3 regions of the Caldimonas brevitalea genome follow, and region 2 is predicted to be linked to each of the others. Evidence: predicted binding sites of a transcription regulator. Region 2 holds the regulator's gene; each other region holds the start of a gene.
What was found. The regulator FNR, encoded in region 2, switches genes on or off when oxygen is low (the NO sensors DNR and NnrR bind a similar motif). The targets are predictions, from matches to a motif close to TTGATNNNNATCAA.

Region 1 (3,252 bases), 1.8 Mb from region 2:
TCAGCCGCGCAAAGCGGCTTCGATCGCAGCGATGTCGATCTTCGTCATCTCCATCATGGCCTCGAACGCACGCTTGGCCGCGGCGGGATCCGGATCGGCGATGGCGGCCATCAAGGCGCGCGGCGTGATCTGCCACGACAGTCCCCACTTGTCCTTGCACCAGCCGCAGGCGCTTTCCTGGCCGCCGTTGCCGACAATCGCGTTCCACAAGCGGTCCGTTTCGGCCTGGTCGTCGGTCGCCACCTGGAACGAGAAAGCCTCGTTGTGCTTGAACGCGGGGCCTCCGTTCAAGCCGAGACAAGGGATGCCCATGACCGTGAACTCGACCGTCAAGACATCGCCCTGCTTGCCCGCGGGGTAGTCGCCAGGCGCGCGATAGACAGTGCCCACCGTGCTGTCGGGGAACGTCTCGGCGTAGAACTTGGCGGCGTCCAATGCGGTGCCGTCGTACCAAAGACAAATCGTGTTCTTGCTGACCATCTGGTTCTCCTGAGTTGGACAGACGTGCATACAAGCCCCGCGGGTGCCGGACGACTTCACCAACTTGCGTCCCGCAGGGCGGCGCGTGCGCGATCGGCCGCCACGGCGGCGGCGATCCATGGGCATCGTATGCGCAATGGGATCGAGCTGATGAAGGGTCTGGCGCGGAGTTGAGGGAATGCCGCCGCGTGAGCTTCGACGCTCTCTCAGCAGAGCGCGAGGCCCTGTTGGAAGAGCGCAAGATGCCTCTGCTGTCTCTTCATCCTCGCCTTGCTCCCGATCCGGGAGGCCGAGCCCGACCTTGCGCGGGCGGCTGGCACGGGCGGACCCCGCCGCGGCCACTCCCTCTCTTGGGGGAGATTCAGGGGGAGATCAGATGCGCTTCGGCCCGGCACTGGGTCCGTTTTGATTCGATGTTGACAACAAGGGGTACCTTCCGCCGCCTCCCTGCGACTCGCGACGCCTCCCGACGGCAAGACCTTGCCCGCTGCTTCAGCAGGCATCCGTGTCCGTTCGAGTTCACATACGGCCAAATGGAGTTGTTGAGCGTCAACCACCCAGCGTCGACACACCGCCGGGCACCTGTATGACGCCCGCATGAATAATTGCGGAAATCGATAGAAATTTGATTCGCATCGAAATCTACATTTCGATAGTCGACCCTCTTTCTGTCAGGTCTGCCAGCTGGTAAAGCACCTTCTAAAACCGTACCGTTACGTCAACAGTCGCGTTTCAAAAAAATTTCCAAGCAAGCCGGGGACAAAAGTCGCCACGCCGCTTTCGCTTGGCCGCGACGTATTCCGGCAGTACAGGCCCGCCTGTAGCAGTACAGGACCCACCGGTCATCGTTACTTTTTCAAGTCTCCGGTCGATCATTTTCGATCACCGGGCCCGGCCAGCTTTGGCCTTGTCGGAGGACCGCATATGCTCGGCGAATGCACGCCTCGGGATGACACCACGGATTCGTGGTACGCAAAAGCGACCGTCCGCCATACGCCGAGGATTTTCGCGCCCTCCGGGACGAACACTGAACTTGTCTATCCCACGGCACGCAGCTTTATCGTCGACCATCCGATCGTGCGATCGAAAGGCCCGGACGTTCGCTCCTTCATCCTCGCGCAGGCCGCCTACCAATTTCTGTACAACATCGCGTTGATGGAGACCAAGCTGGTCATTCGGGCGAGCCTGGCCGTCCTGCACCGGAACGCCGACGGCATCGACGATCAGCACAAGCTGGACGCGCTCACGGTGGTCATCGACGAGGGGTACCACGCGCACGTCGCGCTCGACTACATCCTGCAGTTCAAACAGCAAAGCGGTATTGCGCCAGTGCACCCGCCGGAGAGCACTCAAAAAATCGATGCGGTCGAAAGGGCTGCCGCTGTACTGCCCGTCGAACTCCATCCCGATTTCGAGTTGTTGGCCGTCACCCTCGCTGAAAACGTCGTGACCGAAGAAGTGGCCAACATGGGCCGGGAAAAAGACGTGGTCAAGTCGTTCGCGACCGTGATGAAAGATCACGTACGCGACGAGGGGCGCCATTCGAGTTATTTCGCCGAGCTGATGAAAGCACGGTGGCCACATTTATCGGAAGACACCCAAATGCAATTGGGCGCGGCACTCCCACATTTTCTGGAAGACTATCTCCACGTCGATCCGGAGCGACACGCCGAGAGACAGGTTCTGCAGGCTTGCGGTTTATTGCCGGATGAAATCGGCCCTGTCCTGGCGGATTCAGAGCAGGCGTTCACCGATTACCACACACAAGCCAGGCAAAAAACAACGTCGCGACTGCTTCGCCTGATTCGGCAGATCGGCGTTCTTGACGTCGAAACCAACCGGCAGCTGTTTGCCGAACGCGGTTACGCCATTTGACGATGCCGGGAGAACAGTATGTGCAAAACGCTGATTGTCGATAACTTCGACTCCTTCACCTACAACCTGTACCAATACATGGGAGAGGTGTGCGGCAGAGAACCGACCGTGGTCTTGAACACGGTGCCGCGCGCCAGTCTTGATCTCGACGACTACGACTGCATCATCATCTCGCCCGGCCCCGGCACACCTGCGCGGGCACAGGATGTGGGCCTCAGCGTGGCCCTGATCAAGGAAGCGCAGGTGCCCGTGCTCGGTGTCTGCCTCGGGCACCAATGTATGGCACATGTGCACGACATGGACATCGTTCATGCACCCGAGCCCGTGCACGGCCGGGTCAGCGCCATCCAGCACGACAACGACGGTGTATTCAAAGGGCTGCCGCAGAACCTGCGCGTGGTTCGCTACCACTCGTTGGTGGTCAAGCAGGTGAAGCCGCCCTTCAAGCTCACCGCATGGGGCGCTGACGGCATCGTGCATGGCATTCGGCATACAGAACGGCCCCTCCACGGCGTGCAGTTCCATCCCGAGTCGGTCTACACCGCTGCGGGCCTCGATCTGCTCCGCAACTTCCGCGACATCGCCGTCACGCACAAGCAGCAAGCCGCATTGAACGCGTGATGCTGCAAGACGGCGAACGTGCCCCACCCAGCAAGGAGCGAGCAGCGTGAACACGTTTCGACTCGAGTGCCGATCACTCGACGCATTTCCCGATCGCCCCGCGGTCTTTCGTGAACTGTTTCTTTCTTCACCACACAAGTTCTTTTTGGAGACCGGCGTCGCCAAGCCAGGCTTCGCGCGGTTCTCTTTCATGGGCGACGCGAGCGGCCCTTGGGCAGAGGTGCTGACCTACAACGCGACGAGCCGCGAGGTGACCGTGCTCAAAGGGCAGCACCG
Region 2 (3,252 bases):
CCGGCCAGCACCGTGACCGAGAAGTCGACATTTTTGGTGCCGCGCTGACGCACGGCATCCGAGGAGCCCGAGATGAAAACCAACCTTGCGACCGCCAGCGTCGTGCCTGCGTCCACCTCCTGGTGGCGCGAACCGATGATGTGGCTGGTGGTGGGCGGTCCTACCGCGGTGGTACTGGCCGGTGTGGCCACCATCGTGCTGGCCGTGACGCGGCCCGACCCGGTGCTGACCGAGGACTACTACCGCCGCGGGCTGGAAATCAACAAAACGCTGCAGTTGCAGCGCGACGCCCAGGCCGCCGCCGCGGCGGTGCCGGAGGCTTTGCGGCCGGCGATGCAGGCGCGCAACCACGCCGCCACGCCCAGCCCTGACGGGCAACAGGGCCGCTGAGCGCGGGAGGGGCGATGAGACAACGCCTGATGTGGATCGCCTGGCCGGCGTTTCTGGTGGCTGGCGTGACCGAGATGCTGGTGTTTGCCGTGGTCGACCCGGACGACCTGCGGGGGCTGGGTGGGGAGTCGCTGGCGCTGTCGCGCTCGGCGATCTACACGCTGGCTTTTTTCGCGTTCTGGGCGCTGTGCGCGCTGTCGAGCGCGTTGACCACGTTGTTGTCGGCGTCGCCGTTTGAAACGCAGCGCTGCCCGATGCCGCCGGACGCTCGTCCGCGCGAGTGCGTCAAGGAAGGGCCGGCGGCGCGCTGACGCCGGTTGTCGCCGGCAGCCGCGGCGCATGCAGGCGTCAGCGGTTTTTTTGAAGCGGGACGAGGGAAGAGGGCGACGCGCCCGGCACCCACGCGGTGCGGGGCCACCCTCGGGAAGGAAACGCGCTGAGGCGTGAGGGCTGAAGGCCGAGCGCTAGGTGCGCCCAGGCCCCGACGTTGCCCGAGGGATACCGCCTCAGCAGGCGCTGCTGCTGTTGAGCAGGGCGTGCAGGGCGTCCAGGTCGAGCACCCGGATGTGCCGCTGCTTGACTTCCAGCACGCCGTCTTCCTGGAACTTCGAGAAGGTGCGGCTGACGGTCTCGAGCTTGAGGCCGAGGTAGCTGCCGATTTCTTCGCGTGTCATGCGCAGCACCAGCGACGTCGGCGAAAAGCCGCGCGCGGCCAGGCGCTGCGTCAGGTTCAGCAAGAAGGCGGCGAGGCGCTCCTCGGCGCGCATGCTGCCGAGCAGCAGCATGACGCCGTGGTCGCGCACGATCTCGCGGCTCATGATCTTGTGGAACGAGTGCTGCAACTCGGTGAACTCGCGCGACAGCGACTCGAGCTGGGAATAGGGAATCTGGCACACCTGCGCGTCTTCGAGGGCGATCGCGTCGCAGGTGTGACGGTCCTGGCTGATGGCGTCCAGGCCCAGCAACTCGCCAGCCATTTGGAAGCCGGTCACCTGGTCGCGGCCGTCTTCGGACGAGACGCAGGTCTTGAAGAAGCCGGTGCGCACCGCGTACAGCGATTGGAACGGGTCGCCGGCGTGGAAGAGGGCGTCGCCCCGCTTGACGGTCTTGCGAGACGCGACGAGCGCGTCCAGCCGTGTCAGGTCGTCGCGCCCGAAGCCGACCGGCAGGCACAGCTCGCGCAGGTTGCAGCTGGAGCACGCGACCTTGAGCTCGTTCAGCTTCATCGGGGCGGTCGTCACGACGCGCGATCGCACGCTCCCGGAGGCGGCGGCGCCGGCAGGAGCTGCCGGCGCGGCTGAAGATGTAGCAGGCGCGGCACAGTCGGCGGCATCGGGGGCAGCACCGGCGGGTGAGGCGGGCAGGGCAGGTCGGGTTTCGAGCGGCATGACGTTCCTCAAAGGATGTCGGAATTGTTCTCTGTGCGCCCGGCCGCCGGCTTGAGCCATATCAAGGCGTGCGCGGTCCGTTTTCGGCACAGTGCTTCACATGCCTGCTGCCGCTGCCCCCCTTGTCCTGTCCCACGAGATGCTCTCGCGTTTCGACGTGCCCGGCCCTCGTTACACCTCTTATCCCACTGCGGATCGCTTCGTCGAGGCCTACACCGCCACGGACTACGAACAGGCCTTGCGCCAGCGTGCCGCGGGCGTGGGCGCCGCGGCGGGATCGCTCGCGCCACTGTCGATTTATGTGCATGTGCCGTTCTGCGAGTCGGTGTGCTACTACTGTGCCTGCAACAAGGTCATCACGCGCCACCACGATCGCGCCACCGAATACCTGGACGCGCTGGAAACCGAGATCGACCTGCATGTGGCGGTGCTCGGGCGCGAGCAAGCCGTGTCGCAATTGCATTTCGGCGGCGGCAGCCCGACGTTTCTGAGCGATGCCGAACTGGAGCGGGTGATGAACCGGCTGCGCTCGTCGTTCCGGCTGGTGCCGGGAGGCGAGTACTCGATCGAAGTGGATCCGCGCACGGTCGACGCCGAGCGGCTGCGACATCTGGCGCGGCTCGGCTTCAACCGACTCAGCTTCGGCGTCCAGGATTTCGACCCCGACGTGCAGAAGGCAGTGCACCGGGTCCAGTCCTATGAGAGCGTCGCCCAACTGATGACGGCGGCGCGCCAGATCGGTTTCGACTCGATCAATGTCGACCTGATCTACGGGCTGCCGCGCCAGACCTCCGAGTCGTTCGCCCGTACGTTGGAACAGGTGCAGTCCTTGCGGCCCGATCGCATCGCGCTGTATGCCTACGCCCATCTGCCGCAGCGCTTCAAGCCGCAGCGACGCATCGCCGCAGCCGATCTGCCGCCTCCGGTAGACAAGGTCGGCATGCTGGCGGCCGCCATCTCCAGCTTCAGCGCCGCCGGTTATGCCTACATCGGGATGGACCACTTCGCACTCGAGACCGACGCCTTGGCGGTGGCCAAGCGGCAAGGGCGGCTGCACCGGAACTTCCAGGGCTACAGCACCCAACCCGATTGCGACCTGATCGGCCTGGGCGTGTCCGCGATCGGCCGGGTCGGCCCCTGCTACAGCCAGAACGCCAAGACGCTCGACGAGTACTACGACGCGCTGCGGCAGCGCCAGTTCCCGGTCAACCGGGGCCTGGCGCTGGAGCGCGACGACTTGGTGCGGCGCGCCGTGATCATGGCGCTGATGTGCCAGGGCCGGCTGGTGTACGAGTCGATCGAGGCGTCTTATCTGCTCGACTTCCGGCGCTATTTCGCCACTGAGCTCGATCGCCTGGCGCCGCTCGCCGAGCAGGGCCTGCTGAGCCTCGAGGACGATGGCCTGCAGGTGACGCCGCTCGGCTGGTATTTCGTGCGGGCGATTGCGATGGTGTTCGACCGCAGGCTGCAAGCC
Region 3 (3,252 bases), 2.7 Mb from region 2:
TCTTCGCCGGTGCCATCGTGCTGATGTATTTCATGGCCGCCTACGAACTCTGGCCACAGCTGACCGGCAGCGGGCCGCTGCCGCAGTCCCTCATCAAGCTGCAGGTCTGGCTGTGGTTCATCGGCATGATGATTCTCTCGATGCCCTGGCACCTGGTCGGTCTGCTCGGCATGCCTCGGCGCATGGCCTACTACGACTACACACACCCCGACATCCAGCCGCAAGCCTGGACGGTGATCGCCTCGACCTTCGGCGGCCTGCTGCTGGTCATCTCCGCCTTCATCCTCGTGTTCATCCTGGCCAGGGCCCACAGGACGCCCAAAACGGCGCCGCCGCCGTTCACGTTCAGCCTCGAGGCCCATCCCGGTGGCCGCACCCCGGCGCTGCTGAACGGATACGCGCTCTGGCTGGCGATGATGATCGGCCTGACCCTCGTCAACTACGGCTTCCCCATTGCCCAGCTCGCGTCGCTCAAGGAAGCCTCCGTCCCCGTCATTCCGATCGGGAGCCGCTGATGGACCGGCACGCCCGCGTTTTCTCCTGGTCGAACCGCGGTTTTCGCTGGAGCGTCGTCTCGCTCGTCCTGTTGACCGTCGTCTCGTTGCTCGTCGGTTTCGTCTGGCTGCCGTCGGTCCACCCCGACTTCACGGCCCAGGGGCTGTGGGCCGCGATCTGTCGGGCCGCGGGCGTGCCCAGCCGCTGGTATGAAGACACGTCGGCGCAACAGCCGGCCGTGGCCAGCCACGTCGTGCTCGAACGCAACATGGCGCGGGTCACCGACGCCGGGTCGGTCGGCCGCGGCGCGACCCTGGCGCTGAACTGCACGATGTGCCACGGTGCCCAAGGCATGAGCACTTCCAACGCGCCCAACCTCGCCGGACAGTACCCCGAGGTCATCATCAAGCAGCTGATGGACTACCAGTCGGGCAAGCGGGTCCACGCGCTGATGCAAGGCCTGGCAGCGCCCCTGAGCGAGGAGAACATCCGCGATCTCGCGGCCTACTACGCGTCGTTGCCGAAGGCCCGCACCGCTCCCACCTTCTACGATGAATCGCTGCCCGCCCTGGTGCGGGTGGGCGCACCGCTGCGCAACATCGCACCTTGCATCTCCTGCCACGGCGGCGTCGATCAGAAGTTCGGCGCACCGTGGATAGAAGGGATGCCCAAGGACTACCTGGTGGGCCAGTTGCACGCCTTCCGCACCGGTGCTCGCGGCAATGACGTACAGGGGCAGATGCGCGCCGTCGCGCGCACGATGACCGACCAGGAGATCCAGGAAGTGTCGGAGTTCTACGCCCGCAAAGCGGCGGCGGCAGGCGTCCAGGGTCATTGACTGGTCGTGCACGCGATATTCGCGCCGGCGGGCCTTGTTCACGCGCGATTATTCTTTCCATATTCATCCGACCGCCCGGTCCCGATTCTGTTTTCTGCGCCGCGACGCAACCGGGTTGTATTCGCCGCTGTTGTGCAGCGCGCCGCCTTTTAACAGTACACGGCGGCGCAGAAGGCGATCGACTGCCGCTCGCGCCTCATCTATAACGAATTTCGCTCATTCAAGCGAGCAGGGACGGCGCCGAAAACCGCAACAAGAATGGTCGGGCCTATATTCCTGTCTGAATGGAGCCGGCCGCCCCTCTCGTCGCCCCTGCTCGTCCACGGGGTGGTCCGAAGCAGGCGCTGACGCACCGCGAGTCAGATCCCTTGAGGACGGCTGCCCAGCCGGGCTTGCGAACGTGTTAACTTGTGGCAATCGAAACCCTGCTATCGATAGTGAATACACATGCCGCCAATAAGTGGCGGACGGAGTTTGATGCAGGGCAACATTCGGTTTATCGACCCAAAACGACACGGTGCGTAATTCTTATACTTTCCGTACCGGTTCAAAAGATCGGCGCCTCACGGGGGGCTGCCCCGCGAATGACCGTAAAAGGTATAAAAATGTTTGCCCGCGTCCTTGCCCCGATTCCCTTCGCCATTGCCGTGTTCGTCGGCGCTGCGATGGCAGGACCTTTGACCTCTGTCGCCCAAGCGGCACCGGCCACGGCCCAGAAAGAAGTCGTACGGCAATACACCCTGTCCACCGGCATGGCCGATGGCAAGATGGTTTATCTCGATGCCCAAGGGAAGGCGTCGAATCCGGTCCTGAAGGCCAATGTCGGCGACACGGTGGTACTCACCATCGGCAGCGGCGAAGGCGCACAACACGATATCGTGATCCCCGACCTGAAGGTCGCCTCGAAGAAGTTCGACAGCAGCACCGGTTCGGTGACGGTGCGGTTCAAGGCCAGCAAGCCCGGCCGGTTCACCTACTACTGCTCGATCCCGGGCCATCAGCAGATCGGCATGGAAGGTGTCCTGGAAGTCGCAGCGACGTCGGCGAGTCCCGCTGCCGCGGCGCCGGCAAGCAAGGCCGCCGTCGCCGCAGCGGCCGGCCCTGCGCTGGCCCTGGCGCCCGCAGCCGCCGATGCGGTCAGCATCACGATGGACCCGAACAGCGTGCCGCCGGCCATCGGCAAGCGGGCGCCGACGTTGGTCAAGTACCGCATCGACACCGTCGAACTGAATGGCAAGCTCGATGACGGCACCACCTTCAACTACTGGACCTTCGGCAGCAAGGTGCCGGGCCCGATGCTGCGCGTGAAGCAAGGCGACACGGTCGAGATGACGCTCGCGAACCACAAGAGCAGCAAGATGGTCCACTCGATCGACCTGCACTCGGTGACCGGCGGTCATGGCGGTGGTGCGGACACGCAAGTGGCACCCGGGCAGGAGAAGACGATCCGCTTCAAGGCGCTGAACCCGGGGCTCTACGTCTACCACTGCGCCACCCCGTCGGTGCCTCACCACATCTCCGCCGGCATGTACGGTCTCATCCTGGTGGAGCCGGAAGAGGGCCTGCCGCCGGTGGACCGGGAGTACTACGTGATGCAGGGTGACCTCTACACCGGCCGCGCGGCCGGCACCAAGGGCCACCACGAGTACAGCCCGGAACGCGCGAGCGACGAACTGCCGAGCTTCTACACCTTCAACGGCGCCGTCGGCTCGCTGACCAAAGAGTTCAAGATGACGGCCAAGGTCGGCGAGACGGTGCGGGTCTACTTCGGCGTCGGGGGCCCGAACAAGGTGTCGTCCTTCCACGTGATCGGCGAGATCTTCGACAAGGTCTACAGCGAAGGCTCGGTGTCGAGCGTGAAGAAAGACGTGCAGACCACCCTCGTCGCGCCCGGCGGTGCCACCATCGTCGACTTCAAG

Region 1: the regulator FNR is predicted to act here: its motif matches at 1,106-1,119, upstream of AAW51_RS16895 (diiron oxygenase).
Region 3: the regulator FNR is predicted to act here: its motif matches at 1,808-1,821, upstream of nirK (copper-containing nitrite reductase).

Annotation. Positions count from the first base shown of each region.
Region 1 covers NZ_CP011371.1:4,025,454-4,028,705, forward strand. The annotation lists gene AAW51_RS16890 (VOC family protein) at 1-480, opposite strand; gene AAW51_RS16895 (diiron oxygenase) at 1,405-2,355, shown strand; gene AAW51_RS30865 (anthranilate synthase component II) at 2,374-2,976, shown strand; gene pabB (aminodeoxychorismate synthase component I) at 3,023-3,252, shown strand, end outside.
Region 2 covers NZ_CP011371.1:2,254,625-2,257,876, forward strand. The annotation lists gene ccoG (cytochrome c oxidase accessory protein CcoG) at 1-48, shown strand, start outside; gene AAW51_RS09825 (FixH family protein) at 73-390, shown strand; gene AAW51_RS09830 (hypothetical protein) at 405-701, shown strand; gene fnr (fumarate/nitrate reduction transcriptional regulator Fnr) at 897-1,616, opposite strand; gene hemN (oxygen-independent coproporphyrinogen III oxidase) at 1,879-3,252, shown strand, end outside.
Region 3 covers NZ_CP011371.1:4,939,358-4,942,609, forward strand. The annotation lists gene AAW51_RS20820 (cbb3-type cytochrome c oxidase subunit I) at 1-515, shown strand, start outside; gene AAW51_RS20825 (c-type cytochrome) at 515-1,333, shown strand; gene nirK (copper-containing nitrite reductase) at 1,939-3,252, shown strand, end outside.